3 regions of the Bacillus sp. P4_E1 genome follow, and region 2 is predicted to be linked to each of the others. Evidence: predicted binding sites of a transcription regulator. Region 2 holds the regulator's gene; each other region holds the start of a gene.
The links. The regulator LexA, encoded in region 2, represses DNA repair genes until DNA is damaged. The targets are predictions, from matches to a motif close to CGAACATATGTTCG.

Region 1 (10,415 bases), on a different contig from region 2:
TTGTTTTCTTAAGTTGATAGATGTGTTGTGGGAACCCATGATAAAAGAAAAAGCAGTTAGTAAAAGCTAACTGCTTTTTGCAGAAGAAAAATCCAATGAAAAGGTACCTAAAAAAAGAGGTATCTACATTATTTTCAGAATATCTAATTTAATACAATTAAAAAACTTATAATCTGTAAATTAAATTAAAATATTCGATATTAGCCAAATCATCCAGAAAAGAATTAAGAATTCGATTAAAATCCAAAATACCTTTTTTTCTGGTTTTTTAAATTCTTTTATTAAGGAGAAAATGGCACTAATTGCTACAAGGATGAAAAGAATGATTCGTATCATGTCTGGCATTTTAACCACTCCTAGTATTTGATTAGGTTCATTATATATTAATTTAAATATAATGAGAATTCCCCAATGAAAATTAAGCGGAATTTCAACAAAAGAACAGGTTCCAGAGGTTATTAATTTTCTAAAAGAATTGAAAAAATCCAATAAAGGCATGACATGATTAAATTCAAAATATCGGGAGAGCCGCTAGTAACAATGCATCCAAGAGTAGTACAGTAAGGGGAATCAAGAAATTCAGTTCTGCTGAAAAGCTTTTAAAACTAAGCTAAACTTTTGCAAAATAGGGTGAGGAGAATCCTAACTGGGATATTTTAAAGGAAAGTAATTTAAACAAGATATTATTTTGGCAGCCGCCCTGTACTATTGTCGCTTTTCTTTAAGCTATCTTGATGTCTCTGAAATTTTGAATGAATGTAGTGTTTCAGTTCATTCAACAACTACCCTGCGCTGGGTTCATGAATATGACCACCTGATTTATCAAATTTGGAAGAAGAAAAATAAAAGCGTAGAACTATCTTGGCAATTGGGATGCAACCTATATAAAAATCAAAAGAGAATGGCGTTACCTGTACCATACAATTGATAAAGAAGGGTACACATTGGATATTCAACTTTGTAAAAAACGGAATCATCAGGCTACATATGCCTTTATGAAAAGGCTAGTAAAAACGTTTGGAGAATCAACGGTTCTGACAACAGATAAAGCACCAGCATTACTTTGTGCATTCAAAAAATTAAAGGAACAAAGCTTTTATAAGCATACAACGCATTGTACAATCAAGCATTTGAATAATTTCATAGAACAGGACCATAGACATGTAAAAGGCCACTTTACCAAATCTACAGGATTTCAAGTTCTTCGCCATGCTTCGCGTACCTTGAAAGGAATCGAAACATTTCATGCTATATATAAACGAAAACGCAGTTTACAACCAAACTGCGTTTTTTCAATATACAATAAATTATAGCAATTACTAAGAATCGCATAACCTTTAAATGTAATTAACTGAACTTTTTACCTGCTAAAAAACTTTGCAACAAAGCCCTTTCTAAAAAGACATTTTCCAATTCTTCTCTAAAAGGCCACCATAAAGAGAAAGAACAAATCCACCTACAAACGAAATACCCAAAATAAAAATCAATAAATATTTATATACTAAATTCACTTCTATTTTTCCACTATCATCAATATCTATTATTACTCTATTCATATTGTTTGCACTACTAATTAGATATAAAATCTAATTTTCTTAATACAAAGTTCCAGATCGATTCTTCCCCTACTACTATAGATGCTTTACCTGTCATACCTATATATACTTGTTGCAACTCTTTTGAATCTATAGTTGCTTCTAATTCATACATATAGTCTTTCATTTCCTTATCAAAAATAGGATATGAAGATTTGTATGTTATTTTCCCTACTTGCTTAGTGGAATTTTTTAATCTAAAGGAATAATTTACCGTATCTCCTTCTTTAATACCAGCTATTTCTTGAGGATGTATTAATATTTTTATCTTTTTTTTGTCTTCTTTTGGAATAATAGAGACCACTTCTTGTCCATACTCAATCAAATCTCCATTGTTAAATATTCTATCTAATTGTACAATACCGTCTTGAGAAGCTTTTAAAGTTATTTTTTTATTTTGATGGTTTACTTCGCCTTCTTGATCTCGTTTCTCTATAACTTGCATTAAAGCTTCTCCTTTTTTTACCTCATCTCCAGTATGAACGAACATTTCATCTACGCTACCTATACTTTGTGCTCGAACTATACCTATATCTGATTCTCCCTGTACAATTGCTGTCCCTTTACTAACTATCTCTATTTTCCCCAAGTATACCCAAATTAAAACTCCTAAAAAAAACAATAAAAGAAAGCCAAGCAACCAAGTAATAAAACGAGGAGGCTTCTTCTCTAACAACTCTATACTATCCGTTAACTCTTCAAAGGAATAAATTTTATTCATGTTGATTTCCCCACATTTTATATGATTATTTTTCTATATACCTATATGCTCTACGTGCACAGTTTGATTCTTCCAAAGACGATAATATTCAGATTTCCGGAATAATAATTCTTCATGTGAGCCTTGCTCTAAAATGTTTCCTTTTTCCATTACAAAAATCTTATTAGCATGCTTTATTGTACTTAATCTATGGGCAATCATAATAATTGTTATACCTTGCTTTCCCAATTCTTTTAACATATCTGTAATACGCTTCTCAGTCGATGAATCTAAATTACTTGTTGCTTCATCCAAAATTAAAATATCTGGTTTCTTTAAAAGCGCTCTTGCAATAGCTAACCGTTGTCTTTGTCCACCTGATAAATTCGATGCATTTTCCTCTAAAAAAGTTTCATAACGTAATGGCAAATCACTAATAAATTCATGAGCAGCAGCTTGTTTACAAGCTTGTATTACTTCCTTCAATGTAACTCCACTTTCTAGGCCAAATTTTAAATTGTCAAAAATAGAAGCACTAAAGAAAAATGATTCTTGAGAAACATATGCGATTCGATTTCTTAAGGCAGTTCGATTAATTTCCTTAATATGATAATCATCATAATAGATATTACCTTCTTGTGGTTCAAAATAGTTCATTAAAAGTTTTGAAATCGTAGTTTTCCCTGATCCACTTTCTCCAACAAAAGCAATTTGATCTCCTGGCTCGATAGAAAAGCTTATATTGTTTAAAACTTTTTTACGTGTGCCGTATCGGAAAGAAACATTAGAACATTCTATCCGTCCAGACAACCTCTCAGGGGATACTTTATTGTGTTCCTTATCATCTTTTTCTGCTTCTAATTCTAAAATTTCATTTAATCTTTCCCCAGCAACTAATGCAGATTGCATTGTAGGTTGTATTCCAATTAAATTCTCAATAGGATTTAAAAAATAAGCCAGAAGTGCATTATATGTAATTAACTCACCAATTGTCATATTACCATGTAAAACCTGTATAGCTCCTACCCAAAGAATAACGGTTCCTCCAATTAATTCAATGCCTAATTTAAGGGATCCTTGTAAATTCGATAATATACCTCTCTTAAATACATGTCGCATTAAATTAATAAAACGACTTTCTGTTTGGAAAAAAACCTCTTTTTCTGCATTATAAGACTTTACGGTAGCAATCCCATTCAATGATTCCACTAAATACGATGTTAATTTTGCATTGCTCTCCATTTCTTCTCTATTAATATTTTGATATGGTTTATGAAATAGAAAGATAATTAATACATAAAAAGGAACAAGTAACAATGTCACTCCAAACAGAATCGGACTATGTGAATATAATAAAATTGCTCCTAACATAACCATTACAGTATCAATCATCAATGTAACAGTTATTGTAGACAATGCTTCACGTATTTTGCTGGCATCCATAAATCTAGAAATAATTTCCCCAACTTTTCTTGTTTCAAAAAAATTCATAGGTAGCCCTACTACATGACGATAATATCCAAGCATCAATTGAATGTCGATTCGTCTGCTTAAATATAGAATTAAATGTGTCCTAAAATAAGAAAGCAATATTTTAAAAATATAAAGCACAATAACCCCAATAGATACAAAATGTAGCGTCTGTAACAATTGATCCGTAACAATATCATCAATTAAAAATTTAAAATAGAAAGCACCAGCGAAACCAAATATATTAAAGAATACTGATGCAATAAACAGTGGTAATAATAAGTTAACCTGTGGTTTTAATAATGCTATAAACTGTGAAATTGTTCCTTGAGTCATATTCTCCTTTTTGAAGTCTTGCCTAGGCATCATTAATACCAAAATATTTGTCCAAATCTTACAAAAACCTTCAAATGTATAACTTACAAGTCCCTTTCCTGGATCAGCCACATAAATTTTATTTTTCTTTACTTTATAAATGACTACATAATGTAATAATCCGTCATTCATCACTACATGTGCAATGGCTGGTAGCGGAATTTCTTTCAACGCATCTGAATCAGTAGCCCTAACCCCTTTTACTTCAAATTTCAATTTCTCCCCAGCTTCTAATAACCCCTGTATATTTGTACCATTTAAATCTGTCCCAGCTATCTCACGAATTTTTGAGATAGCTATAGAAAGTCCATAATATTTGGATATCATCGCTAAACATGCAGGGCCACAATCCTGTAAATCATTTTGCGCTATAAATTTAAATTTCCCTCTCAATTTTTTTCCTTCTTTCTTAAGTAGTCATTAAAATCTTTTAAACTAAAAAAACATCTATTTTTCAATATATTACTATTTTAAATTAATTCGACGATAAATGACAGTATATTAAAAGAATAATTTCTTTTGAGATAATTCAAAAAAGTTATAGACAGATAAATATAATATTGTATAATATTGTATATGGTAATGAATAAAATATTATCATATACAACACTAACGATTGGAGCGATTATAATGAAACTAGACACAACAAAATTAGAAGCACTAAACACAAAAGAGATTACAGAAATTGAAGGTGGCGGAGCTGGAAAATGGATTTTCAGAGCTGGCGTGTGGTTCTTCACTGAATACCCAAAATCTGGAGGTCCAGAAATTGAAGCAAGCTATAAATATGGACAACCTGGACGTAGAATGTAATTAAAAGTTTTTATCAGGCTGTGGAGAAAGTCTTCTCCACAGCCTATTTTTGTGTCTAAATCTCTTTTTCTGTGTCAAAACTGATAAAAAAGGAAAAGGAGAGGTTTCTTATGATGGGTGCATTTAAAAATCATCGCGATGAGCGCGTATCAGTTTCTGTAGAAGAGTTAGTTCCGCAAGACCATTTTCCTCGTGCGATTGAAGCAACAATTAGTTTTGATTTTATTGAGGAAAAGTTACGCCCTTATTACTGTGAAAACAATGGACGTCCGTCAATCCATCCTATCGTTTTATTTAAGATGATGTTTATTGGATATTTTTACGGTATTCGCTCAGAGCGCCAATTGGAAAAAGAGATTAAAACGAACATTTCCTACCGTTGGTTTCTGGGGTTTTCTCTATCAGATACGATTCCAGATCATTCTACAATCAGTTGGAATCACCGTACTCGTTTCATTCATACAAATATTTTCGAAGAAATTTTTGATGAGATTGTGAGTCAAGTGACGGAGCACCGTATGGTGGGTGGTCGTGCGTTGATGACAGATTCTACACACATTAAGGCCAATGCCAATAAAAATAAATTTGTACATAAATATAAAAAAGAAAAGCCAAAGTTTTATATAGATGAACTAGAAGCTGCGGTAATCGAAGATCGTGAGGTACATGAAAAAAAGAATTAAAGCCTAGAAAGGAAAGTGATACCCCTACTAAAAAGACTCGTATAAGTACAACGGATCGCGAAGGATATCGTCAATACAAATCGAATCCAGAAGACTGTGTTGTGTGTCCACTACGTAAGGATTGCTTTTCAGAGAAACAAAAACAAAAAGTTATCACTCATCATATGTGGGAGAAATATAAAGATATCGCTAGAAAAAGCAAACTAACAGCTACAGGGAAAAGACTGTATAAAGTACGCTGTTCGACTATAGAGCGAAGCTTTGCGGACGCCAAAGAACTAACATGGCTATCGATATGCTCGATTTCGTGGGCTTAAGTATGTCCAAATGCAGGCATATCTCACAGCAGCCTGTCAAAACATGAAAAAAATAGCCCTTCACCTGACCAAAAAGGGTCAGGTGAAGGGCTATTTTCCTAGTTTCTATCATTTTTTATTGTTTTCATTCAATAAAATCTAAAAAGATGTCAGAGTGTTGGAAACCCTATTAAAAAATTAATAGGGTTTTTTATAATTTTAATAACACTCTTAAGGAAGATTTTCCTTTCTTAAGAGGTAAGAGATACCTGTAACAAGTTAAAAAAGATACTGGTTTAATGAAAACTTAATTTCATATTATCTCAATTAAAAAGATTATAAACATATCTTTACATTTATAAAATACTTATTTACTTTCGAAAGGTTTATTTCTCATTATACCCTTTTAACATGTTTCTTTCGAAGCGATTTGGATATAAATCATTTATCATTGCATATGGACTTCCATTCCAATAGTTCTTTAGTGGCGTCCACAATTTTTTCTTTATTAACCATTTTTGACTATAAACACTTAATAATTGTTCCACTGTCAATTTTTCTTTTTCTTCAATAGTCCACCTTAGCGCTTCTAAACCTCGTTGTTTAGTCCAGAAACGAGCCGGGGTCACCTTAAATTCCCATTCTTTAAATTTATTTGGATACAGATCATTTATCATTGCATATGGACTATTATTCCAGAATATTTGACATACTGACGCTAAATTATTTTCATTTAACCATCTTATATTATAATATTCTAACAATTCTCCATTAGACAAATTTTCTTTTTCCTCGATAGTCCATTTTAATACTTCTAATGCTTTTTCTTTAGTCCAGAATTTGTTAGGTGTCATTGTTAGTTCCCATTCTTTAAAACGGTTTGGATATAAATCATTTATCATCGCATATGGACTTCCATTCCAATACATCATTAAAGGTGCAGCAAGTTTATTTTTTTCTATCCATTTTTTATTATAAATTTTTAATAAATCTTCATCCGATAATTGTTCCTGTTGTTCAATAATCCATCTTAATATTTCTAATGCCTTTTCTTTATTCCAAAAGTTTAAAGGTGTCATCCCAAATTCCCACTCTTTAAAGCGATTCGGGTATAAATCATCTATCATTTTATATGGGCTATCATTATACCTATGTTTAAGTAGACCTCGCAGTCTATATTTTACAATCAATGGAGTATTCCATTTTCGCTTGATGTCTTCTTCTTCCCATTTTAAAATTATTTCAATTAAATATCGAGTCACTCTTCGAGCTAATTCATTATTTTTGTCTTCTTTCCATGTATTTGCAGGGAACCTACTTTTTTTCCCATCTAATATTTCTTGATAGATATCCTCTATAGCAACTGCTTGTATCAACAATTTCTACCCCTCCAAAAAAATATTCCGATGTTCATTTCGTAAATTATTCCAATAACTTATGAATATTTTTAATTATAATAATATCATATAAAATGAAATTATTTAGTATTTTATATAATGTCAAACAATTATTCCAGTAAATATTTATTTTAAATTTCTAATTCTTCAGTTATACTAAAATAGTATAATTTTATCTGAGTATATAAAAGGAGCCTAAGATTATGGAAAAACTAGAAACAAAAGATATTTTTCAGACTATTCCGCAAAAAGGTTTTTTTGGACATCCTAAAGGATTACTCACTTTATTCTTCACAGAATTTTGGGAGAGATTCTCTTACTATGGTATGAGAGCCATATTACTTTACTATATGTATTATTCAATTTCACAAGGTGGTCTAGGAATTGATCATGCAACTGCCGCATCAATTATGGCCATTTATGGATCCCTAGTTTACATGTCTGGTATTATTGGGGGCTGGGTTGCCGATCGTCTATTGGGATCAAGTAGAACCGTTTTTTGGGGTGGAGTTTTAATTATGATTGGCCACCTTATTTTATCACTACCTGGTAGTATAAGTACTTTATTTATTTCTATGGTATTTCTAATACTTGGGACAGGATTATTAAAACCGAACGTGTCTAGCATTGTTGGAAACCTATATAGCGAAACAGATACACGCCGGGACTCAGGATTCAGTATTTTCTATATGGGAATTAACTTAGGTGCATTTTTATCCCCTTTTATTGTTGGTACACTAGGCCAACAGTACAATTTCCATCTTGGTTTTGGGGTTGCCGCTATTGGTATGATGATAGGATTAATTTTCTTTGTTCTGACAAGAAAGAAAAATCTTGGCTTAGCCGGTGCTCAAATACCAAATCCTTTAACAGGAAGCGAACGAAAAACCGTACTTAAGCAGTTTAGTATCGGTATTATAGTTATAGCATTAGTATGTTTTGCAACTATACCAACAGGGATTTTAACTATTAATCGTTTTACTTTATTAGTAAGTATTTTAGGGATAATCATTCCCACTTGTTATTTTATTTTTATGTACCGTAGTCCAAAAACTACAAAAATTGAAAAGTCTCGTCTTATTGCATATATACCATTATTTATTGCTGCTACAATGTTCTGGGCTATTCAAGAACAAGGAGCTATAATTTTGGCTACATATGCTGATCAACGTACCCAGTTACAATTTGCAGGATTTAAGTTTCAATCTTCATGGTTCCAATCGTTAAATCCTATTTACATCGTTTTATTAGCACCTGTTTTTGCTTGGTTATGGGTAAAACTTAATTCGCGTCAACCTAGTACAGCAAATAAATTTGCTATAGGATTATTGTTTGCTGGTTTATCATTCTTAGTTATGATTATCCCTGCTTATATCCATGGCACAGAATCTCTAGTAAGCCCTATTTGGCTAGCAATTAGCTTCCTTTTAGTAGTAATTGGGGAACTGTGCTTATCACCCGTAGGCTTATCAATAACAACAAAATTAGCACCAGCTGCTTTCTCTGCTCAAACAATGAGTTTATGGTTTTTAACTAGTGCAGCTGCACAAGCCATAAATGCACAAATCGTTCGGTTGTATAACCCAGAGACAGAAATTATTTATTTCGGTGTGATTGGTGGCCTTTCAATACTACTAAGCGTGATTTTATATTTCACGGCGCCAAAAATTCAAGAATTAATGAAAGGTATCAAATAGAACAGAGGATTTTCCTATCTCCAATTAATCTTCAAAAATTATTTAAGATTTTAAAAATGCACTAGTAATTATTACTAGTGCATTTTTCTTATTAATTGACCTATAAAAGATATCTATTTGTTTTTTAAATTTATTTTCAATAATTAAAGTAAGTTTTCTAACAAATATTATATCTTTTTATCAAAAATTCTATGTGTATCAATAACGTTTCAGAATCCCCTTTATTGGCATTTTAATGTGGTTGCGTGATGTAAAAGTATCCTAATACCACTGCAAAAGCATATACATCTTGTTCCTTTCCGTTAACTTTTATTTCCCCTATGTACCCCCAATCCGTTTGAGTTTGTTTATCAGGCGGTGCTTCAAACCGTAGGGTTGCTTATTATTTAGGGGTTTGTCGATACGATTTGAAAAAATCGCGCAAAATGGTAGTTACCTAGGTATCCCATTGATACAATACCATGCAATGCCATCATATAACACTGCACAGTTGATGGTACCTTCTTTAATCTTTTAAAGAACATATGGTTTATATGGATCTAATTTACTTGGCTTTTTCTCTACTTTCCTTTTTGATGGTAATTCATCTTATTAGCTATATTTCTGAATGTTTTTGGATAAAATCCTGTTTCTTTAGATATCGCTTTAATTGCCCAGCCATTTTGATAAACCAGCTAACTATCTCCCAAATTTTATCCACAATTTCTCCACTCCATCATTTTTATTATCTGATATTCACAAAAAACAAAAATTCCATTTTTTCTCTCTCCAACATAATCATTTTATGTTCTCAACAACAATCATTTTAGTACCGATTTTATCTATATTTTATTCTTTTTTAATAATCACTAAATATTAATCCTTATCTTCAACAACATTTCCAGTTAAAATATTATGACTTTTCCGCAAATAAAAATTAGATAAACAGATTAGAAAATTCTAAAATAACTAGACAAAACAAAAAAATGGTATATAATAGTATTTGTATATAAGATTTGAAATATACAAAAAATATTAAATATAACAGGAGGAATTTTTTATGAAATTAAATACAGCAAAGTTAGAAGTTTTAAGTCAAAAAGAAATCGAAAAAACTGAAGGTGGCGCTCCTTATTATATTTACGTAGCTGGAAAATGGTTTTTAAAAAACTATCCAACATCTGGAGGTCCAGAAATTGAAGCAAGCTATAAATATGGACAACCTGGACGTAGAATGTAGTAACAAATCCTACTAAAAAATCTATTAGCAATATATTTTGTAGAAAACAGAGGGATATTGAAGTGAAAAAAAACATATGTGTTGAATTAACTTCTAAAGAACTATTAAATATTAATGGCGGGAAAACTATTGCAACAAACGCAACATACTATCCTAATAAATGGGCGAAG
Region 2 (10,415 bases):
AAATAACTCCAATCTGGTGGCACCATTTCCTTCAATAAATCCATCATATTTGGAAAACCAACTACTAGTTTTGAAAATGATGCGTCGACCTGTACACTACTACCCCACAACAGTAAAATAACTAAAATAACCGTTAACATATGTTTCAATTTACTCGGCGGCTTCGGTATCGATTTCGAATATATCGTCACTTCATTCATTTAGCTGCCACCTCTAATAATGCGCTTTTCTGAGCTACGTCCCCATAAATTTCAGCGAATTTTTCATCCGTTGCCTCTTCTACTAATCCATCAAAAACAATTTCACCAGCATGTAATCCAATAATACGAGTAGCATATTGCCTCGCTAAATCAATAGAATGTAAGTTTACAATTGTCGTAATTCCAAAATCTTCATTAATTTTCTTCAAATCATCCATTACTTGCTTTGTTGTCAGAGGATCTAACGAAGCAACAGGCTCATCTGCCAATATGATTTTCGCTTCTTGTGCCAATGCTCTAGCAATTGATACACGTTGCTGTTGTCCCCCTGATAATTCATCAGCTCGTGCATATGCTTTTTCTGAGATATTCACTCTATTCAGCGCCTGGAATGCAAGCTCCACGTCCTCTTTCGGAAACAGACCTAACGTTGTACGCAATGTAGAATGATATCCAACCCGCCCAGCTAATACATTCTTCAGTACCGTTGATCGCTTCACAAGGTTAAAGCTTTGAAAAATCATACCAATATCTCGGCGCATGCGTCGTAATCCTTTTCCTTTTGCAGCAGTAATAGACTCCCCTTCAATAATGATTTCTCCTTCTGTGATTTCATGAAGGCGATTTACCGATCTGAGAAGTGTTGATTTTCCAGCACCGGATAGCCCGACCATTACAACAAACTCACCTTTTTGAATTTTCAAGTTTATATTATTCAATCCTTTTGTACCATTCGGATACACTTTGGAAACATTTCGAAACTCTATCACACATCTTACCTACCTTCTATGTATTATCAATAACTGAAAAACGGCAAACTAACTGAAATCACACACTTTCCAGTTAGTCGCCATTTCCATATGTATTATTGCGTTTTCACTTTCTTTCCATATTCACGAACGATATCAAATTTACTATCATCAGATTTAACGTATCCTTCATGTGAGTATACTTCTTTAATGATTTTGTGCCCTTCCTCATTCTTTCCTATTTCAATGAAAGCATCCTGTAATTTCTTGCTCCACTCTGCATCTAAATCAGAACGTACAGAAATCGTATCGTTTGGAATTTTCTCCGTAAATTTTACTATTTTCGTTTGATCGAATATATTCGGATAATCTTTTTTTACAATATTGCGAGCATCTTGGAATACAACAGCTGCATCTACATCACCATTTAAAAGAGCAATAAGTGACTGATCATGACCTTTTAATGTAACAGGTTTCACATCCTTTAGCGGATCGATTCCCTCTTTTAACAATACAGCCGCAGGCCATACATAACCCGCTGATGATGTTACATCTTGATAGCCAATTTTTTTACCTTTTAAATCTTTTACACTATTAATATTAGAATCTTTCTTAACAACAAACTCTGATTTATAAACATCTACTAAATCCTTTGTCGGAGCTCCAGTTTCATCATCTACCCCAAAACGTTGCGCCTGTAAAATTACGTTTGCAGCCTTTTTCTCATGCGCTAACACATACGCTGTTGGAGGTAAAAAGCCTACATCTACTTGCTTAGATGCCATCGCTTCTACAATTGTATTGTAATTCGTTGAAATACTAACTTTTACCGGAATGTTTAATTTATCACTTAATAGCTTTTCCAATGGTTTTGCCTTCGCCTCTAACGTATCTGCATTTTGAGAAGGAACAAATTGAACATTTAGTGTCTTCGGTACATAACCTTTTTTCGTATCTTCATTTTTACTTGCACTTGATTCCTTCGTTCCACATCCACTTAATAATCCCGCTGCTAGTACAACTGTTGTGCTCATTGCAAAAACTTTTTTCAACATGTTAATGCCTCCATTTTTCGTTGTTATAAAATAACCTTCCATAAACATGAAGAAATATATCACATATTTTTACAAATAATTGCTTATTTACGGAATCTTTACACATTCTATACATTCACATTAAAATTCTTTTCATATATTTGATATGATTAATTGAAAGATAACTATAGAAAAGGTGAATGGCGTTGAATCAAAATCAAATTGTAACTTTAAATATTTTATTAACAAGCGATGTACATGGTACTGTGTATCCAATTCACTACCAAGATAACTCCAAAGCAGAAATTGGTTTAGCTAAAATTTCTACTCTCATAAAAAAAGAACGTTCTCAAAATGCAAACGTTCTTCTGATTGATAACGGGGACTTCATTCAAGGAACACCATTTACTTATCATTACGCTACATACGAAAAAGATATGGAAAACCCAATGTCCTTATTAGCCAACTACTTAGAGTATGACATTGCAATTATCGGAAATCATGAATTTAATTACGGAATGGATATATTAAATAATGCTGTGGCTACTGCAAATTCTTCTTATCTATCAGCAAACATTTTAGATAAAAACAGAAAAGAACCTTATTTCGGGAAACCATATATAATAAAACATATTGAATCAAATATAAAAATTGCTATTTTAGGGGTGACAACGCATTACATCCCCCATTGGGAACAAGCACATCATATTAAAGATTTACAATTTGAAGATGCATTTGAAACAACAAAAAAATGGGTTTCTTACATCCGTAAACATGAAAAACCAGATTTACTAGTCGTAGCCTATCACGGGGGATTTGAACGTGATTTACAAACCGGAGTACCGACTGAAGTTTTAACAGGTGAAAACCAAGGATATGCAATGTGCCATGAAATTGAAGGCATAGATATTTTACTAACAGGCCACCAACACCGAGAAATCGCTCACACCGTGATTAATGGTGTAACAATTTTACAGACCGGATGCAATGGACACTCAGTTGGAAAAGTAACAGTAACATTCGAAAAAGCAGAACAAAAATGGGTAAAAAAAGAGAGTTATTCAGAGTTATTGCCCGTACAAGGAATTGCGGCAGACCAAGATGTTCTTTCCTTGGTTGCCAATTATGAAGAGAAAACACAAAATTGGCTTGATAAACCTATTGGAATAATTTATGGGGATATGCAAATTTCCGATGCTATGCAAACACGTTTGCAAGACCATCCTTTTATTGAATTCATAAATAAAATACAGATGGATATAGCTAATGTTTCAATTTCTTGTACAAGTTTGTTTCATAATACATCTCCAGGTTTCCCGAAACATGTAACAATGCGTGACATCGTTTCTAATTATATTTATCCAAATACATTAAAAGTAATTAGAATAACCGGAGCGGATATAAAAGATGCTCTCGAACTCTCTGCTTCTTATTTCACATTAAAAGCAGATGGAACCATCATCGTAAACCCTACCTATATAGAACCAAAACCACAACACTATAATTACGATATGTGGGAAGGGATTTCGTATGTATTAAACATTTCAAAACCAATTGGAGAGAGAGTAGAGTCTTTGCAGTATAAAGGCACTCCTCTTAATATGAATGAAGAATATGACGTTGTTATGAATAATTATCGTGCAAGCGGTGGCGGGAACTTCTTTATGTTTCAAAATAAACCAGTAGTAAAAGACATACCAACAGATATGTCTGAACTTATCGCTAACTATATATTGAAGCATAAAAGGATAGAAGCAACGAAAAATGAAAACTGGAAAGTTATTAAATAACAATTTTAACAAATAAAAAAAGATGGGCTATGCCCATCTTTTAATTTAATTTTGCATTATCCTGCTTTTTTAAAGCTTTTAATTTCGCCGGTGTAACGTCCGTGCCTTCTTCGTTAACGACTTTAATTCCTTTTAATTCGTTTAACATATTTTGACGAAATCCTTTTAAATATTGTTCACGAAGCGATTGGCGCTCACGTTGTTCTTCTTCAGTTAAGCCTTCAGCTTTTGCTTTTTTCGCTAAGAAGTTAATGCGTTCAATGAGTTCTTGACTTGGCATCTCGAATCCCCCTTCTACTCAAAACTGATTATTATCATACAATAGTTATTCCTCTTTATCAAGCAATTGCTTTGTATATTCTACATACCTTCGATGTACAGTTGCTTTTGAAACATCATGACCAAAACCACGAAGTGTTGCTGCAATTTCTTCAAAAGTTAATTCATTCCGGCGCAAACGTACAATTTCCTCAATTGGCACTTCTTTTTTCTCACGTCCTACGCTTAAATGACGATTTTTCAAATTATTTTCTGGACGAAATCCTTTCTCCACTGCTCTTTGCATGCCACGTTTAATTTTTAAATTGTGGATCTTTCTTTGATACTCTTCAACGATCCCAATTATATTTAGCACCATCGAATCAGAATCTGAAAGCTGTAATTCACCACTATGCGTGTGCGTATAAACTTTTATCCCCTCTTTATGTAAACAATGCATTAACGCAATCTTTGCATTTCCTCTACCAAGACGCGTTTCATCTTGTATAAGTAGTACATCAACTTGTTCATCTCGAATTGTATCTAGCACTTCTAATATGCCATCACGTTCAATTGTATAACCGCTAGCCTGCTCCTCAATTACCTTTGTAACATCCATTTGATAGCGCTCAGCTAAATGCAATAATTCATCTTTTTGACGCAATAATGATGTTTCCTGTGCTTCTTTTGTTGTGCTCACACGTGCATAAATAATTGCATTCATTTTGAACCCTTCTTTCTCACTATATTTTCCTTATAGTGTATCATAAATTTGCCTTTCGTTCGAACTTATGTTTGTAGAATGTTTTTTCGCATGTTATACTTAATAATAAGAAAAATGAAAGAAAACGAGGTGTTAGAAAACATGGAAAAGTTAACGAAACGCCAGCAAGACATTCTCGACTTTATTAAGCTAAAAGTACAAGAAAAAGGATATCCACCTTCCGTACGTGAAATCGGTCAAGCAGTCGGCCTTGCTTCTAGTTCTACAGTGCACGGACATTTATCACGACTAGAAGAAAAGGGATATATTCGACGCGATCCAACAAAACCACGCGCAATTGAAATTTTAGGTGACAACCGAACGGAAACACAATCTGTTATTCAAGTTCCAATCATCGGAAAAGTTACTGCCGGTTTACCGATTACAGCAGTCGAAAGTGTAGAAGATCACTTCCCACTTCCAGCTAGTATCGTTGCTGGAGCAGATCAAGTGTTTATGTTACGCATTTCTGGAGATAGCATGATTGAAGCCGGTATCTTTGATGGTGATTTAGTTGTTGTTCGCCAACAACAGTCTGCATACAACGGTGAAATTGTAGTTGCTTTAACAGAAGATAACGAAGCAACTGTTAAACGTTTCTATAAAGAAAAAGATCATTTCCGTCTACAACCGGAAAACTCTTCACTAGAACCTATTATTTTAAAACAAGTGTCAGTTATTGGAAAAGTAATTGGCGTATATCGTGATTTACATTAAAAATAATAAAAAGAAGATAATTCCCTTATTTATATAGGTAATTATCTTCTTTTTATATTTTGATAGATTTCCGTTCATTCAAAAGAATGCGTTTCATTAATTATTAACGCGTTTCAATAGTAACATCTCCAGCAGCGGTTTTACCGCTAATCTTTTTACTACCATTACCAATCGTTATATTTTTATTGTCTTCATTAAAAATTGTCACGTCTCCAGCAGCAGTTTGCCCAGTTATAACTGCATCTCGTGGTTTTTCCAATAAAGTAATATCTACATCTCCAGCAGTTGAACTTACCTCTAAATCATATTTAGAATCATGATCAATAATATCTATATCCCCACTAGCCGTTTTTGCTGTTACTTTCCCTATTACTTTTTTAAAATTCACCTCACCAGCTTTTGTAGACCCCTCCACACTCTTTGCTGTTACATGTTTCAAATCCACTTCTCCGGCGAGTGTTTCAACACTTACGCGGTCACTTTTCACATTACTTATTTCTATTTGTCCAGCGGATGAATTTACTTTTATCTCTTGATAAGAACGTTCAGGTACTAATATAGTCAATGTAGGCGTTTGAAATCCGAAATTGTAAAATGAAAAATCAAATGAAACACCTTTTTCTATTTCCCCTATGATTTTTAATGTATCACCATCTTCAGCAATACGAATCTCCTGTTTACTTACGTCTCCTTTTTGCTTTACATAAAAAGAGGAATCAGGAGATTTTTGGACAACAATATCTCCAGCATCTAACTTAACTTCTACATTTTTTAGCGTTTCGTTTTTAATTACGTCCTCTTTATCTCCTTTCTCTGCAGTTTGTACTGCTTTTTCATATGTTTGTGAAATCCCTATTACTCCAATAATGATACAAGCGATAGCTACTAATAATATCTTTTTCATCATCTACTCCCCTTTTATCATTTTGAAGTTCCAGACTACATAGCGTACACATAATCTTTTAAACCACTTCGTACTATAATAAGCTACAATACATAACAACAAACCTACTCCGACAAACGTTATACTAACGAAAAGATCCAACCATATGAAAGTGCCCATAAATACTTTTACAATAACGAAAAATGGTGTCACTACACTAGCAATCCCACCGACCCAAAAGGAAAATATAAAAGCTATAATTGCAACTAACGGGCCTAACACAATAATAAAATTAAACAAACTAAGTCCAACCGCTGCCATGACAGCTCTTGTCACATTTGAAGTCGACGGATCTTTTTTCATTTCATCAAATCGATACATCGCAAGTAAGTCTTTCGCAATTACTTTCGGAGAGCCAAGTCCTTTTATTATTTCTGATCCAGTTTTCCCCTCTTCCATCCCAAACTGAAAGTGCTCTTCATAATCAAATAAAATATCTTGTCGCTCTTCTTCTGGTAACTTTCTAAGATGACTTGATAATTCTTTAAGAAACTGCTCTTTACTCATCCCATTCCACCCCTTCAATAATTTCTTGAACACCTTTAGCAAAATCACGCCACTCTGTTACTAATAAAGTAAGTTGCATCTCTCCTTGCTCTGTTAGTTGATAATATTTACGGGGCGGTCCTTCCGTGGATTCTTTTAAATACGTTTGAAAATATCCCTCTTTCGTTAAACGACGTAATAACGGATATACAGAACCTTCCGATATTAAAAATTTATTAGAGATTTGCTGAACAAGTTCATAACCGTAACTATCTTTACGTTTCACTAGTGCCAAAACACATAGTTCTAACACACCTTTTTTAAACTGAACGTTCAAGGACAATCCCCCTTTCTCATTTTAGTACTGTTCAATAAACGGTAGCTATTTTATCCATAATATACCACTTAGTATTGTTTATTGCAAGGTACTATATTTTTCAATACTTAATTTTCGAATTAAATACATCCACACCATATTTCAACTTCCACATTTTCATTCATAGCTAGCACGCATTTTAAATAATCCACATGACTTTTTGCGGGCACCCATCCAATTCATTTCACAAGCCTTTATATTTGCCACAAATAAAAAAAGCCCTAATACCGTAGTATTAGGGCTTTTTTCTCTCTTAGTATAGAGACATATATTGATCGCGTTCCCATTGGTGAACTTGCGTGCGGAAAATATCCCACTCAATTTCTTTTGCTTCAATGAAGTGCTCAAGTAAATGATCACCTAATGCGCCACATACGATTTCATTAGATTGTAAAGTAACTAACGCTTGCGCTAATGTTGCTGGTAAGTCAACGATACCTGCTTCTTCACGCTCTTCTTTTGTCATTACGTAGATGTTACGGTCTACTGCAGCTGGTGGAGTTAATTTATTTTTAATTCCATCAAGACCTGCTGCTAATAATGTAGCCATTACTAAATACGGGTTCGCAGCTGGGTCAACACTACGTACTTCTACGCGTGTACTAATACCACGAGATGCAGGGATACGCACTAATGGACTACGGTTTTGTGCAGACCATGCTACGTAACATGGAGCTTCATATCCAGGTACTAAACGCTTGTAAGAGTTTACAGTTGGGTTTGCTACCGCTGTAAATGCTGGCGCATGTTTTAAAATACCTGCGATGAAGTGACGAGCATCATCACTTAATTGTAAATCACCGTTTTGATCGAAGAATACGTTCTCACCATTTTTAAATAGTGATAAGTTACAGTGCATACCTGAACCGTTCACACCGTATAATGGTTTCGGCATAAATGTTGCGTGTAAACCATGTTTACGAGCAATCGTTCTTACAACAAGCTTGAATGTTTGAATGTCATCACATGAGCGAATTGCATTTGCATATTTAAAGTCAATTTCATGTTGACCTGGCGCAACCTCATGGTGAGATGCTTCAATTTCAAAGCCCATTTCTTCAAGTTCAAGAACGATATCACGACGACAGTTTTCCCCTAGATCCATCGGCGCAAGGTCGAAGTATCCACCGTTATCGTTTAATTCTAATGTTGGATTTCCTTTTTCATCAACTTTAAATAGGAAGAATTCTGGCTCTGGTCCAAGATTGAAATCTGAGAATCCTAATGCTTCCATTTCTTTTAACACACGCTTTAAGTTGTTACGTGGGTCACCATCAAATGGAGTACCATCAGCATTGTAAATATCACAGATTAAACGAGCTACTTTACCTTTTTCAGCTGTCCAAGGGAAAATTACCCAAGTATCTAAATCCGGATATAAATACATATCAGATTCTTCAATACGTACGAAACCTTCAATAGAAGATCCATCAAACATCATTTTGTTATCAAGAGCTTTTGTTAATTGGCTCACTGGAATTTCTACGTTTTTAATTACCCCTAAAAGGTCCGTAAATTGCAGACGGATATACTTTACATTCTCTTCTTTCGCCAAACGGAAAATATCTTCTTTTGTGTACCTAGCCATTATAAATTCCTCCTTAGTCCCTCTAAACACCTTCAGAATCAGTTATCTTTAGTGAAAAAACCTTGAAATGTCACCTTGTCGCAATGAGGTCCGATTAAATCTACCTGTATGTTGTAGTTCATCTCGAAGAATTTTGCGAAGCTCGGATTTTGAAATTTCTTTCGTTTCTTCTTTTACTTTCACTGCTTCTGTTTGATTTTCTTTCATTTGCAATACTTGTTTAATTCCGGCCATATTTAAGCCTTGATCTAACAAATCTTTAATTTCCAACAATTTATCTACATCGTTAAATGAAAATAATCTACGATTCCCTTTTGTACGGGTTGGAAAAATAAGATTATGCTCTTCATAGTAGCGAATTTGACGTGCAGATAATTGTGTTAAATCCATTACAATACCAATTGGAAACAGCGGAGCAGAACGTCTATCTTCTTTCATTGTTTCAGTTCCTCCTTCGCCTTAACTGTTTCTCATTTTATACCATGTTATGTTTAGTGTCAATAGATGTTAGCTTTTCTTACATGATTTTTTTGTGAATTTTTTCATTTTTTTTCTAATGGCACAAATCATTACTTCCACACGAAAAAAGCTGCCGAAATCGACAGCTTTCCTTTAAGAAATTGTTAATAGTTTTTTTTCAATTAACGCATCAATCGCAGAACAAATCGCAATCTTTACATGCGAATAAGTTAACCCACCTTGCACGTAAGCAACATAAGGCGGACGAATCGGACCATCAGCCGACAGCTCAATACTTGCACCTTGAATAAACGTCCCCGCAGCCATAATTACATCATCTTCATAACCCGGCATATAGTTTGCATATGGAGTGAAATGAGAATTAATTGGAGATGCATATTGAATCGCTTGACAGAACGCAATCATACGATCTTTATCATCAAATTGAACAGACTGAATTAAATCTGTTCTTGGTGCATTCCAAGCTGGTGATGTATTCATCCCTAACTTTTCTAAAAATGCAGCTGTAAAAATCGCACCTTTTAGCGCTTGTCCCGCTACATGCGGCGCTAAGAAGAAACCTTGATACATTTCTTGCAGACTGTATAAAGATGCCCCTGCTTCCGCACCGATTCCTGGAGATGTTAGACGATATGCACACGCTTCAACATACTGCTCTTTACCAACAATGTAACCACCAGTTTTAACAATTCCACCGCCAGGATTCTTAATAAGAGAGCCTGCCATTAAGTCCGCACCAACATGACATGGCTCTTCTTCTTCAATAAATTCGCCATAGCAGTTATCTACAAATACAACAACATCAGGTTTAATCTCTTTCACAAACGCAATCATCTCTTTAATTTGTGAAACAGTAAACGACGGACGAGTAGCATATCCTTTTGAACGCTGAATACCAATCATCTTCGTATTACTATGGATCGCAGTTGCAACATATTCAAAGTCCACAAATCCCTCTTCAGTTAACGGAACTGCGTTATAACCAATATTATATTCTTTAAATGAGCCTACACCTTTTCCGCGTACACCAA
Region 3 (10,415 bases), on a different contig from region 2:
TGCAATATCTAACGCACTTGGAATACGTAAATCATCTGTTTCAAATCCTAGTATTCCACCGATTAGCGCTACATCCGTACCGTGACCACGGTATGTTTTTGCAAATGAACCATATAATGAAATGCTAACTCTCTCTGGTTCATGACGAAACAGCTGACGAGCAACTTGCCCCATTCTTGCCGCGCCTGCTGTATGTGAACTTGATGGACCAATCATAACCGGACCAATAATATCAAACACTGAGCGATACTTCATCATAACTCCCCCTAAACCTCTATGAAAAAATTATTTACTATTCTATTAAGCTACCAAATCGGTTGCTGTTCCAGTCGTACCACGAATTTGTTCCGCTGTAAGAATTGGATAGTTTTTGAATAACAGTGAAGCAATATATCCTGAAATAATACCAGTTATAATAATAAATAAGAAACTTAGCATTACCTGCATTTAAAAATAATATAAGATAGTCCACAATAAAGTCTGGTAGCAATCCAAAGTTTAACACAGAACCCCTTACAAGCATAGCATAAACAAGTGAAACTCCCATTGCTTTCATACCTTTTGATATTTTAAAGCTAAAAAGGGAAAAAAGACTTAGTACAAATAATAGTAATATCCTTCCTATTATAATTTCCATGTTGCTCTCTCACGATTTAGTCAACTTCACTTGTTATGACAAATGGCTAAAACGCATGTAGCCTACAATAAATTATAATCTGCCCTCATTATAGCTTGTTTTTAATAAAACGCTTACTTTTAATGAATTTTAAAAGTTCTGAATAAAAATCCATTTTCGCTACTTGTACCACTCGTATGTCGTCTGACTTATATAACAGTTTTTCTAAATGATCGGTATTATGTATTTTTATCTTATATCTTCACATCATTAAAACTTTCTGTGTCATCCTATATAAAAATAAAATGATAACAGTTTTATTTTTAATTTTTTTAGAAATAAAAAAAAATGGCAACCTATCGTCACCATTTTTTCACAACATTCTTATCTTTCTACTGGAAATGATTTTAAATCCGTAGCTATTTCTGTATTAGAAAATAGCTCTCTTGCCTCTTTCAATAATTCCTTATATGTATCTCCTTGATAACGAGAACTAATATGAGTCAATATTAAGCGTTTTGCATTTGCCTGAAGTGCAATACTCGCAGCTTGCTTAGATGTGGAATGAAAATAATCATACGCTTGTTGTTCATCTTCTGCCGCAAAAGTCGCTTCATGAACAAGTACGTCAGCATCTTGCGCAAGCTCTCTACTCGCTTCGCAATATCGTGTATCGCCTAAAATTGTAATAACTCTTCCTTTTTGAGGCGGGCCAATAAAATCTTTTCCATCTAACACTGTGCCATTCTCTAATTCAACTACTTCACCATCTTTTAATCGTTTAAAAACTGGACCAGGTTTCACACCCATTCCCAGTAACTTATCCACTAAAAGAGCTCCCTGTATATCTTTCTCTACAATTCGATATCCGAAGCATTCAATTCCATGTGATAACCTTTTTGTTTCTACACAAAATTCATTATCCTCAAACACAATACCTTCTTCCGTAATCTCAACGATTTCAAGTGGATATTTAACGTGTGTCGTACTTACTAATAATGCCACTTCAATAAATTGTTTAATTCCTTTTGGTCCGTACACTGTTAATTTTGTTGTTCCACCTTGAAACGAACGGCTACCCAATAAACCCGGCAATCCAAAAATATGATCGCCATGTAAATGCGTAATAAATATTTTTTCAATGCGGCGTGGACGTACAGACGTATGTAGTATTTGATGTTGCGTCGCCTCGCCACAGTCAAATAACCAAGTCTGTCCTCTTTCTTCTAACAACTGCAAAGCAATTGCTGAAACATTCCTTCCTTTTGAAGGAACACCTGCACCAGTCCCTAAAAATACAAATTCCACTTTCTTTCCTCCAGCTCTTTATATAATCTATCTTTCATCTTACGGAATGTTATTTCAAATGGCAAATCGAATTTACATAACCAATCATCTAGACAACTATATAACACGAACGTTACAATCGAAAAATTTAGCTATTGTTCGTGTTTTATGTTAAAATGATTGTACTACATTTTAAGGGAGCGTTTTATTATGAAAGAAGTATTTCGTTTACAAACTGATTTTTCATCTTCATTTGATCGCTGGGTAAGTTCTTTCGTTTCTGATCACCCAGCACAATTAGAATGGACGACTTTAAAAGAATTAATCCATGAATATACAACATCACATACAAATGAGACGTTACCAACATATATTTCTTCAGCTTTAACATATTACGCACAACGCGTTTCAACAACAAGTAACTCAGAAATTGTTATTTTTGAAAATCCTACAATCTCATAATCTATAATAAAAAGCACTGTAATCAGTGCTTTTTATTTATGTTCATTAAAGTATTTATTTTCCCGCCTTATTTCAAAAAACTCCGCTTATTTCCTACTATATAGCCATCATAAATCTATTTGATTTTTCAAAAAAATAGATTAAAAAGATATTGACACTACGATTTTACAGTGCTAATATTCAACGTGTAATTGAATATGGTCTCTGTTAGGTGAGGCTCCTGTATAGAGAAACGCTGCTGCCCAAAAATGTCGAGAGACGCCAATGGGTCAACAGGAAAGGTCGGAATGAAGGCCTTTCTTAACGTAGCTGGTTTCAGTACCTATGCTATACAGTGCTAAAACTCAACGAGGGAGAGGTGCGTATGTTTTGTCATACACAAAAACTGTTTTTATCTATGTTTAATAACAGTCTTTGTTGTTGACTCTTTTTGACTACAAATTCAGACCTTTACTCGTTTTGAGTAAAGGTCTTTTTATGTCTTTATGCACCTTACTATGAAACAAACATAGCATATTCAGAAACTACTAATTGTACGGAGGTGAGGAACAGTGGCAAGTGATGATTCGGCCCAGATACCCATATGTTTTACGTTAATATTTCACCGTGTAGGTAGGAAAGAAACTGTTCCTCCCAATTTTAAATAGTCGAGTAACAGATTGTTTCCTCCTTCATGAAAAAGGAGGAACTACCAATGTTAAATTTACAAAGACAAGAAACGAAGCATGCTTACGATCAAGATAGCATGCAAACAAATAACAAAATATTAGTGGAAGTTGCAACACAGGATGTAAACTCTGCGTTAAAACTCTTAGAAACAACACAAGATGGACTCTCTAAACAAGAAGCGTCTCGTAGACTTTCTTTATATGGTCCTAACGAAATCGCTCATAATAAAACATTGCCGTGGTACATTCAATTTCTGCTGGCATTTAAAAATCCATTTATTTTTGTTTTGTTAGCTCTTGGAGCACTCTCTTTTTTCACAGATGATATACAAGGAACAATTGTCGTATCTGTAATGGTACTGCTAAGTGCAACGATTCGCTTTTTACAAGAATTCCGCTCTCAGAAAGCGGCGGATAAGTTAAAGGCTATGGTTCGAACAACTGCGAGTGTCTTTAGAATAGATGGATTTGTACACGAAACAAAAAACGTAACAAATTTAAATCGAAATTACACAACAGAAATTCCAATTGAAGAACTTGTACCTGGCGATATTATTTCACTTTCAGCTGGTGATATCGTGCCAGCTGATGTGCGTATTTTATCCGCAAAAGATTTATTTGTTAATCAGTCTTCTTTAACCGGGGAAGCACTTCCTGTAGAAAAATACGAAAACTGCTACCATACGGAAAATAAACATATATTACCGAAAAACATGAAAAAAAATTACAATCCGCTCGATATGGAAAACCTTTGCTTTATGGGTACAAATATTGTTAGCGGTAGCGCAAAAGCTGTTGTTGTTTCAACTAGTACGGATACGTATTTCGGCTCTTTAGCAAAAAAGGTTATCGGAAAACGTGCAGAAACAAACTTTGATAAAGGCGTAAACAAAGTAAGTTGGCTCTTAATCACATTCATGCTTATTATGGCACCCATTGTCCTTCTCATTAATGGATTCACAAAAGGAGATTGGCAAGAAGCTTTTTTCTTTGCTATTGCTGTTGCAGTTGGCCTTACACCTGAAATGCTGCCAATGATTGTAACTGCTAATTTAGCTAAAGGCGCCGTGAACATGTCTAAACAAAAAGTAATTGTAAAACAGCTCAACTCAATTCAAAACTTAGGTGCTATGAACATTCTTTGCACAGATAAAACTGGAACTTTAACAGAAGATAAAGTTGTCCTAGTTCGTCATTTAGATCCTAACGGAAATGAATGCGATCGTGTATTACACTTTGCCTATTTAAATAGCTTCTATCAAACTGGATTGAAAAATTTAATAGATAAAGCTGTTATTGAACATACAGAGGAGAACCATAAATTTGATCCATCAGCTTTTCAAAAGCTAGATGAAATTCCATTCGATTTTGCTCGGCGTCGCATGTCTGTCATCGTGAAAAATATTTTAGGTGAACATACAATGATTTGTAAAGGTGCCGTAGAAGAAATTTTATCAATTTGTAACTACACTGAAGTTAATGGACAAATTGTCCCTCTCACTGAAGAAATGAGAGTAAATGTAAAACATCTTAGCGAAACTTTAAATAGTGAAGGAATGCGTGTCATCGCTGTAGCATACAAGAACGATAACAAACCTTATCATAAAGCTTATGCAGTACAAGATGAATCCGCTATGATCCTTACTGGATATATCGGCTTTTTAGATCCACCTAAACCATCTGCTGCTTCTGCAATTCAAGCATTGCAAAAACATGGCGTACAAGTGAAAATCTTAACAGGCGATAACGAAATTGTTACAAAAAAAGTTTGTAAAGAAGTGGGATTAAATATAGGTGAGCCTGTCCTCGGTTACGAAATTGATTCTTTACCAGATAAAACATTAGCAACACTGGCAGAAGAAACAACAGTGTTCGCAAAACTAAATCCAATGCAAAAGTCCCGCATCATTCGCGTATTGCAAGGTAATGGTCATACTGTAGGTTATATGGGGGATGGTATTAACGACGCCGTTGCACTACGTGATGCTGATGTTGGAATATCTGTTGATACTGCTACTGACATTGCAAAAGAATCTTCCGATATTATTTTACTTGAAAAAAGTTTAACTATATTAGAAGCAGGTATTTTAGAAGGACGCACTACTTTCGGCAATATTTTAAAATATATAAAAATGACAGCTAGCTCTAACTTTGGAAATGTATTTAGTGTATTAGTGGCAAGTGCTTTCATTCCATTTTTACCGATGCTTGCAATTCATCTCTTAATTCAAAACTTACTTTATGATATTTCACAGCTTTCAATTCCATGGGATAAAATGGATAAGGATTTTCTAGAGAAGCCTAGAAAATGGGATACTGCAAACTTGCGTAACTTCATTATTTGCATCGGTCCAATTAGCTCTATATTCGATATTATCACATTCGTTGTCATGTGGAATGTGTTCGGTGCAAATACACCTGGAGAACAATCGCTATTCCAATCTGGTTGGTTTGTCGTTGGGTTGCTAACTCAAACATTAATTGTCCATATGATTAGAACACAGAAAATTCCGTTCATTCAAAGTACAGCATCAATACCAGTTCTTATATTAACCGCTTGTATTATGGCAATCGGAATTTACATTCCATTCTCACCACTTGGTGCAGCAATTGGTTTACAAGCATTACCACTAAGCTACTTCCCGTGGCTCATAGGAATATTATTAGGTTATGCTTTCTTAACACAATTCCTGAAAAAGCTTTATATTAAAAAATTCCACAGCTGGTTGTAAAAATGAGAATGAGTGGGTATTTCTCACTCATTCTCAAAAAATATAACATGTACTTATATGCATGGAGGTAACCATGATGATATGGTATGACATCGTATTAAGGTTATTTATAGCAATTATTGTAGGAGCTTGCATCGGAATGGAAAGAAAATGGAGACATCGAATGGCTGGATCCTCTCTTCCATCTAAAAAAGAAGGGTTTAAATCTCTAAAACCTTCTACATAAACTTATTTTCTAATTTTTGCTGAAACGACTTTTCTTGCTTACGCAATAATTGACTACCTCTCTGTAAAAGAGGTGTTCCATACTTTTCATTAATTTGATCAATAACAGCAAGTAACGGCTCTTCTTTCGCATCTTCTTCGAATGAAAACAAATCTAACTGTTTCACTGATTCTGTCTTCCATTCTAATTCAGTAGCTGTAACACCTAACAGACGAACAGAATCACCATCCCAGTGTTGCTTCCATAAACGTGATGCTGCTTGGAAAATAACCCGTTCTTCCCATATTGCATTTTTCAATTGTTTACTCCGTGTTACCGTGCGACGATCATGGTATTTAATCATAATTTGAATGTCATAACTAACGAGAGTTCGTTTTTGTAGCCTTTTGCTTACTGATTTCGATAATCTTTCTAACATATCAAGTAATTCTTTTTCTTCGTCCATATCCTTTGAGAAAGTCATCGAATTTCCAACGCTTTTATGTTGTCCCATTTGATTCGGATCAACTTCCCTGTCATCCATACCTTTTGCACGTTTTTGTAAATCAACACCGTGCTTTCCAATTTTAGCGCGAATGATATGCTCGTCTCCTTTTGCTAACTGTTCAATTGTATGTATATGAATGTCTTTTAGTTTTTCAGCTGTTTTCTCTCCGATTCCATGCATCTCTGCAACTGATCGTGGCCAAATAATTTCTGGGATATCACGTTTTCGAAGTACTGTAATTCCAAGAGGTTTTTTCATATCTGAAGCAGTCTTTGCTAGGAAAAGGTTTGGGGCAATCCCAATGCTACATGGAAGCTGTAACTCTGTTAGTAACGCTTGTTGAATCATCTTCGCTATTTCAAGAGGCGAACCGAGCGCATAGCAATCTGTAATATCTAAATACCCTTCATCTATAGAAAACGGTTGTATTTGTTCTGTAAAACGGGAAAGAATTTGAAACATTTGAAATGAAGCTTCTCGATATAATGTAAAATTAGGGTGCCTCACAACTAATTGCGGGCATAATCGCTTCGCTTCCCATAGAGGCATCGTCGTACGTATTCCATATTCTCTCGCCTCATAACTACATGTTATGATAATCCCTTTTCTCTCTTTTTCATTCCCCGCAATCGCTAATGGCTTTCCTTGTAATGATGGGTCATGAGCAATTTCAACAGATGCGAAAAAACAATTCATATCTACATGTAAAATAACACGTCCATTTTTCGGATACATTTCTCGCATACTACTCACCCCTTAAAGAACATTTGTTCCTTCATTATATCAAATTTCTTTACACGTTATAATAATTATTGGTTTTTCTCTATCTATTTTTTGCTATACTGTACGTAACAAATGGATATTATTGTAAAGGAGGTGAATCGTTATGAAACAACATAATAAACTCAATTATGTATTTATTATTATTATAGTAATCCTTGCGATTAATTATTTGTTACTTCCCCTTTTTAACATTAACATTTACGCTTTAGGAATCTTCTCTCATTTCATACGTTTTACAACAACTTATGTACTTCCGTGGGTCTTCTTATATTGGCTTATCCGCCTTGTGAAAGCAATTGAATCAAAATAAAAAAAGACGTGTAAACCATAATTGGTTCACACGTCTTTTTGACTTTATTACTTACTTCGCTACTTCTTCGATAATAGCTACAACTAATTCTGCTGTTTTCGCTAATTCTTCAACAGGAATTTTTTCATTTGTTGTATGAATTTCTTCATAACCAACTGCTAAGTTAACTGTTGGGATACCATGTCCTGCGATTACGTTCGCATCACTTCCGCCACCACTTTGGTGAAGAGAAGGCGTACGACCAATGTTTTCAGCTGCACGTTTCGCAACTTCTACAACGTGATCGCCAGCAGCAAACTTAAATCCTGGATACATAACGTTTACTTCAACGTCTGCATGACCACCCATTTCTTTTGCAGTTGTTTCAAATGCTTCTTTCATTTTTGCAACTTGTGCTTCCATTTTCTCATTTATTAAAGAACGAGCTTCTGCAAAGATTTGAACATGATCGCAAACGATATTTGTTTGTGTACCACCTTCAAAACGTCCAATATTTGCAGTTGTTTCAGAATCGATACGACCAAGTGGCATCTTTGCGATTGCTTTTGCTGCGATAGTAATTGCAGATACACCTTTTTCTGGTGCTACGCCAGCATGAGCTGTTTTCCCGCGAATAATCGCATTCACTTTCGCTTGTGTTGGCGCTGCAACTACAATTTCACCAACTTTTCCATCACTATCTAATGCATAACCATATTTTGCTGTAATGCGCTCGCGATCTAACGCTTTTGCGCCAATAAGACCAGATTCTTCTCCAACTGTAATAATAAATTCAATTTTACCATGAGGAATGTTTTTCTCTTTTAAGACACGAATTGCTTCAAACATAGATGCTAATCCAGCTTTGTCATCGGCTCCTAAAATTGTAGTACCATCTGATACGATATATCCATCTTTAATAGAAGGCTTAATTCCATTACCAGGAACTACTGTATCCATATGAGAAGTGAAATAAATTGTATCAACACCGTCTTTTGTTGCTGGTAAAGTACAAATTAAGTTACCTGCACCATGACCAGTCACACCCATCGTGTCATCCTCAAATACTTCTACACCTAAAGCAGTAAATTTCTCTGTTAACACTTTGCAAATTTCTGCTTCAAATTTTGTTTCAGAATCTACTTGTACTAACTCCATAAATTCATTTACTAAACGTTCTTGATTAATCATAAGACTGCGCCTCCTGCACTACCATTATGTATGTAACAACATTAATTATAACAGAATTTCGCAAAAGTTTCGAAATACAAGACAAAAAACAGATGGTTAACACATCTAGATACCCATCTGCCTTCTATTACTCGTTTAACAATACCCAGCGCATATGATCTTCCCAGATGCCATTTACCATTAGCATTTTTCGAGATACACCTTCATATTGAAATCCTATCTTCGTCACTACTTGTATAGATGCTAAATTTCGTGGCATAATTGGTGCTTCTATACGATGTAAATGAAATTCTTCAAAGGTAACTTGAATTGCTTTTCTAAGCGCTTCTGTTGTGTAACCTTTATTCAATTCTTCCTTATCTAATTTATAACCGAGTACACAAGATTGATAAATTCCGCGAACAATTAGATTAAATGAAATACATCCAATAATTTTTGTATCATCACCCTTTTTAAAAATCCAAAGCCTGATAATCTTGCCTTCCGCGAACTCTTTTCTATCCTTTTGTAACTTTTTCTTTTGATAATCTAACGTGAAAAACCCCTCCGGTCTATACTCTTCCCACGCTTTTAAAAATTCACGATTTTTGTCGTAATATTGAAGAACTTTTTCCGCATACGACTCATCAATTTCTCTTAAATGTAAACGATCTGTCTCGTATATTTTCATCATTGTATCTCCATTCTTCAGCTTGCATAACAAAAAATTAATAATCTATCTTTTAACATATTCTCTACGTATGCTCAAATTTCCTGTAATATTTTGCACCCCCTTCCCGAATTTTGTCCTTTCTCTCCCCTTGTCCACAATTTCATTTCTCGTTACAATGAAATTGTACTGATTTGCAAGGAGGTTTAACGATGCATAAAAAAGCTCAAAAAATTATGGTTTATATAATGCTAATTTCTATGCTTGTAACAACATTACTTACTGGCGCAAGTATGTTTTGGTAAAAAGGACGATTCACTCGTCCTTTTTTTACTGCTTACACATACAAAATAGACCATCTCGAAATCGAGATAGTCTATCTTGTAATGAACATTTTATTTTATATATATTACAATTGCTACAATGCTAAAGGAAAAGGCCATTACAAGTGCTATTACAAAACTTGTATATTGTTTCTGCTGAAATGCCCCAATAACAAAAGTAAGATTGAGTAATGCCATAAATACGATCGCTACAACGTAAGAACATATATTAAAAGTTGCCAATATGAATGTAATAACAAATAGAAAACCAACACAAAACTGCATGTAAGAAATTTTTGGATTTAAATACATATGAGCAACCCCTTTACTCAATTATCTTTATATATTCTCATTAACGCATGGTTATGTACACATGTCAAGACAACTTATAATAAAAGAAAAAGCCAACCGTTTCGTTGACTTTTCCAAATACTATGGCCCCTTTTTCCTTCGCCAATTGCTGAAATGTTTTTTTCGATTTCACAATCGATACTTTCGTTCCAATTGGAATACGATCAAACAAATATTCCACATCATGTTTCTTCATTCTTATACATCCTTGCGAAATATATTTTCCAATTGAACTAGGTTGGTTTGTCCCGTGTATCCCATACTTACTTCCATCCGTGCCTCTTGCATTAAATCCCATCCATCTCGATCCAAGTGGATTTTTGGGAGAGCCCCCAGGAATATCCTTCGCAA

Region 1: AC1DS7_RS14620 (DUF4046 domain-containing protein) is a predicted target of LexA. The motif match lies at 7,433-7,446, and genes of this name have one in related genera.
Region 3: AC1DS7_RS17915 (DNA polymerase IV) is a predicted target of LexA. The motif match lies at 7,239-7,252, and genes of this name have one in related genera.

The regions. Positions count from the first base shown of each region.
Region 1 is NZ_JBFUIV010000009.1:103,061-113,475, forward strand. Features, by position in the region: gene AC1DS7_RS14585 (hypothetical protein) at 181-345, opposite strand; partial or broken gene AC1DS7_RS14590 (IS6 family transposase) at 683-1,313, shown strand; gene AC1DS7_RS14595 (hypothetical protein) at 1,395-1,556, opposite strand; gene AC1DS7_RS14600 (hypothetical protein) at 1,570-2,316, opposite strand; gene AC1DS7_RS14605 (peptidase domain-containing ABC transporter) at 2,350-4,533, opposite strand; gene AC1DS7_RS14610 (hypothetical protein) at 4,717-4,953, shown strand; partial or broken gene AC1DS7_RS14615 (transposase) at 5,064-6,095, shown strand; gene AC1DS7_RS14620 (DUF4046 domain-containing protein) at 6,319-7,311, opposite strand; gene AC1DS7_RS14625 (peptide MFS transporter) at 7,533-9,026, shown strand; gene AC1DS7_RS14630 (hypothetical protein) at 10,066-10,245, shown strand; gene AC1DS7_RS14635 (hypothetical protein) at 10,308-10,415, shown strand, end outside.
Region 2 is NZ_JBFUIV010000019.1:90,108-100,522, forward strand. Features, by position in the region: gene phnE (phosphonate ABC transporter, permease protein PhnE) at 1-200, opposite strand, end outside; gene phnC (phosphonate ABC transporter ATP-binding protein) at 197-970, opposite strand; gene AC1DS7_RS22665 (phosphate/phosphite/phosphonate ABC transporter substrate-binding protein) at 1,066-2,004, opposite strand; gene AC1DS7_RS22670 (bifunctional metallophosphatase/5'-nucleotidase) at 2,190-3,773, shown strand; gene AC1DS7_RS22675 (DUF896 domain-containing protein) at 3,814-4,053, opposite strand; gene AC1DS7_RS22680 (YneB family resolvase-like protein) at 4,099-4,755, opposite strand; gene lexA (transcriptional repressor LexA) at 4,897-5,511, shown strand; gene AC1DS7_RS22690 (DUF4097 family beta strand repeat-containing protein) at 5,615-6,418, opposite strand; gene AC1DS7_RS22695 (DUF1700 domain-containing protein) at 6,419-6,961, opposite strand; gene AC1DS7_RS22700 (PadR family transcriptional regulator) at 6,954-7,277, opposite strand; gene glnA (type I glutamate--ammonia ligase) at 7,570-8,904, opposite strand; gene glnR (transcriptional repressor GlnR) at 8,953-9,342, opposite strand; gene AC1DS7_RS22715 (methionine gamma-lyase family protein) at 9,517-10,415, opposite strand, start outside.
Region 3 is NZ_JBFUIV010000012.1:105,168-115,582, forward strand. Features, by position in the region: gene sdaAB (L-serine ammonia-lyase, iron-sulfur-dependent subunit beta) at 1-255, opposite strand, end outside; gene AC1DS7_RS17890 (hypothetical protein) at 301-447, opposite strand; gene rnz (ribonuclease Z) at 1,001-1,924, opposite strand; gene AC1DS7_RS17900 (DUF3932 family protein) at 2,114-2,365, shown strand; M-box (ykoK) riboswitch at 2,562-2,729, shown strand; gene mgtA (magnesium-translocating P-type ATPase) at 3,060-5,765, shown strand; gene AC1DS7_RS17910 (MgtC/SapB family protein) at 5,842-5,991, shown strand; gene AC1DS7_RS17915 (DNA polymerase IV) at 5,984-7,222, opposite strand; gene AC1DS7_RS17920 (hypothetical protein) at 7,365-7,571, shown strand; gene AC1DS7_RS17925 (tripeptidase T) at 7,623-8,741, opposite strand; gene AC1DS7_RS17930 (GNAT family N-acetyltransferase) at 8,869-9,414, opposite strand; gene prli42 (stressosome-associated protein Prli42) at 9,603-9,695, shown strand; gene AC1DS7_RS17940 (DUF3894 domain-containing protein) at 9,786-10,025, opposite strand; gene AC1DS7_RS17945 (L,D-transpeptidase) at 10,090-10,415, opposite strand, start outside.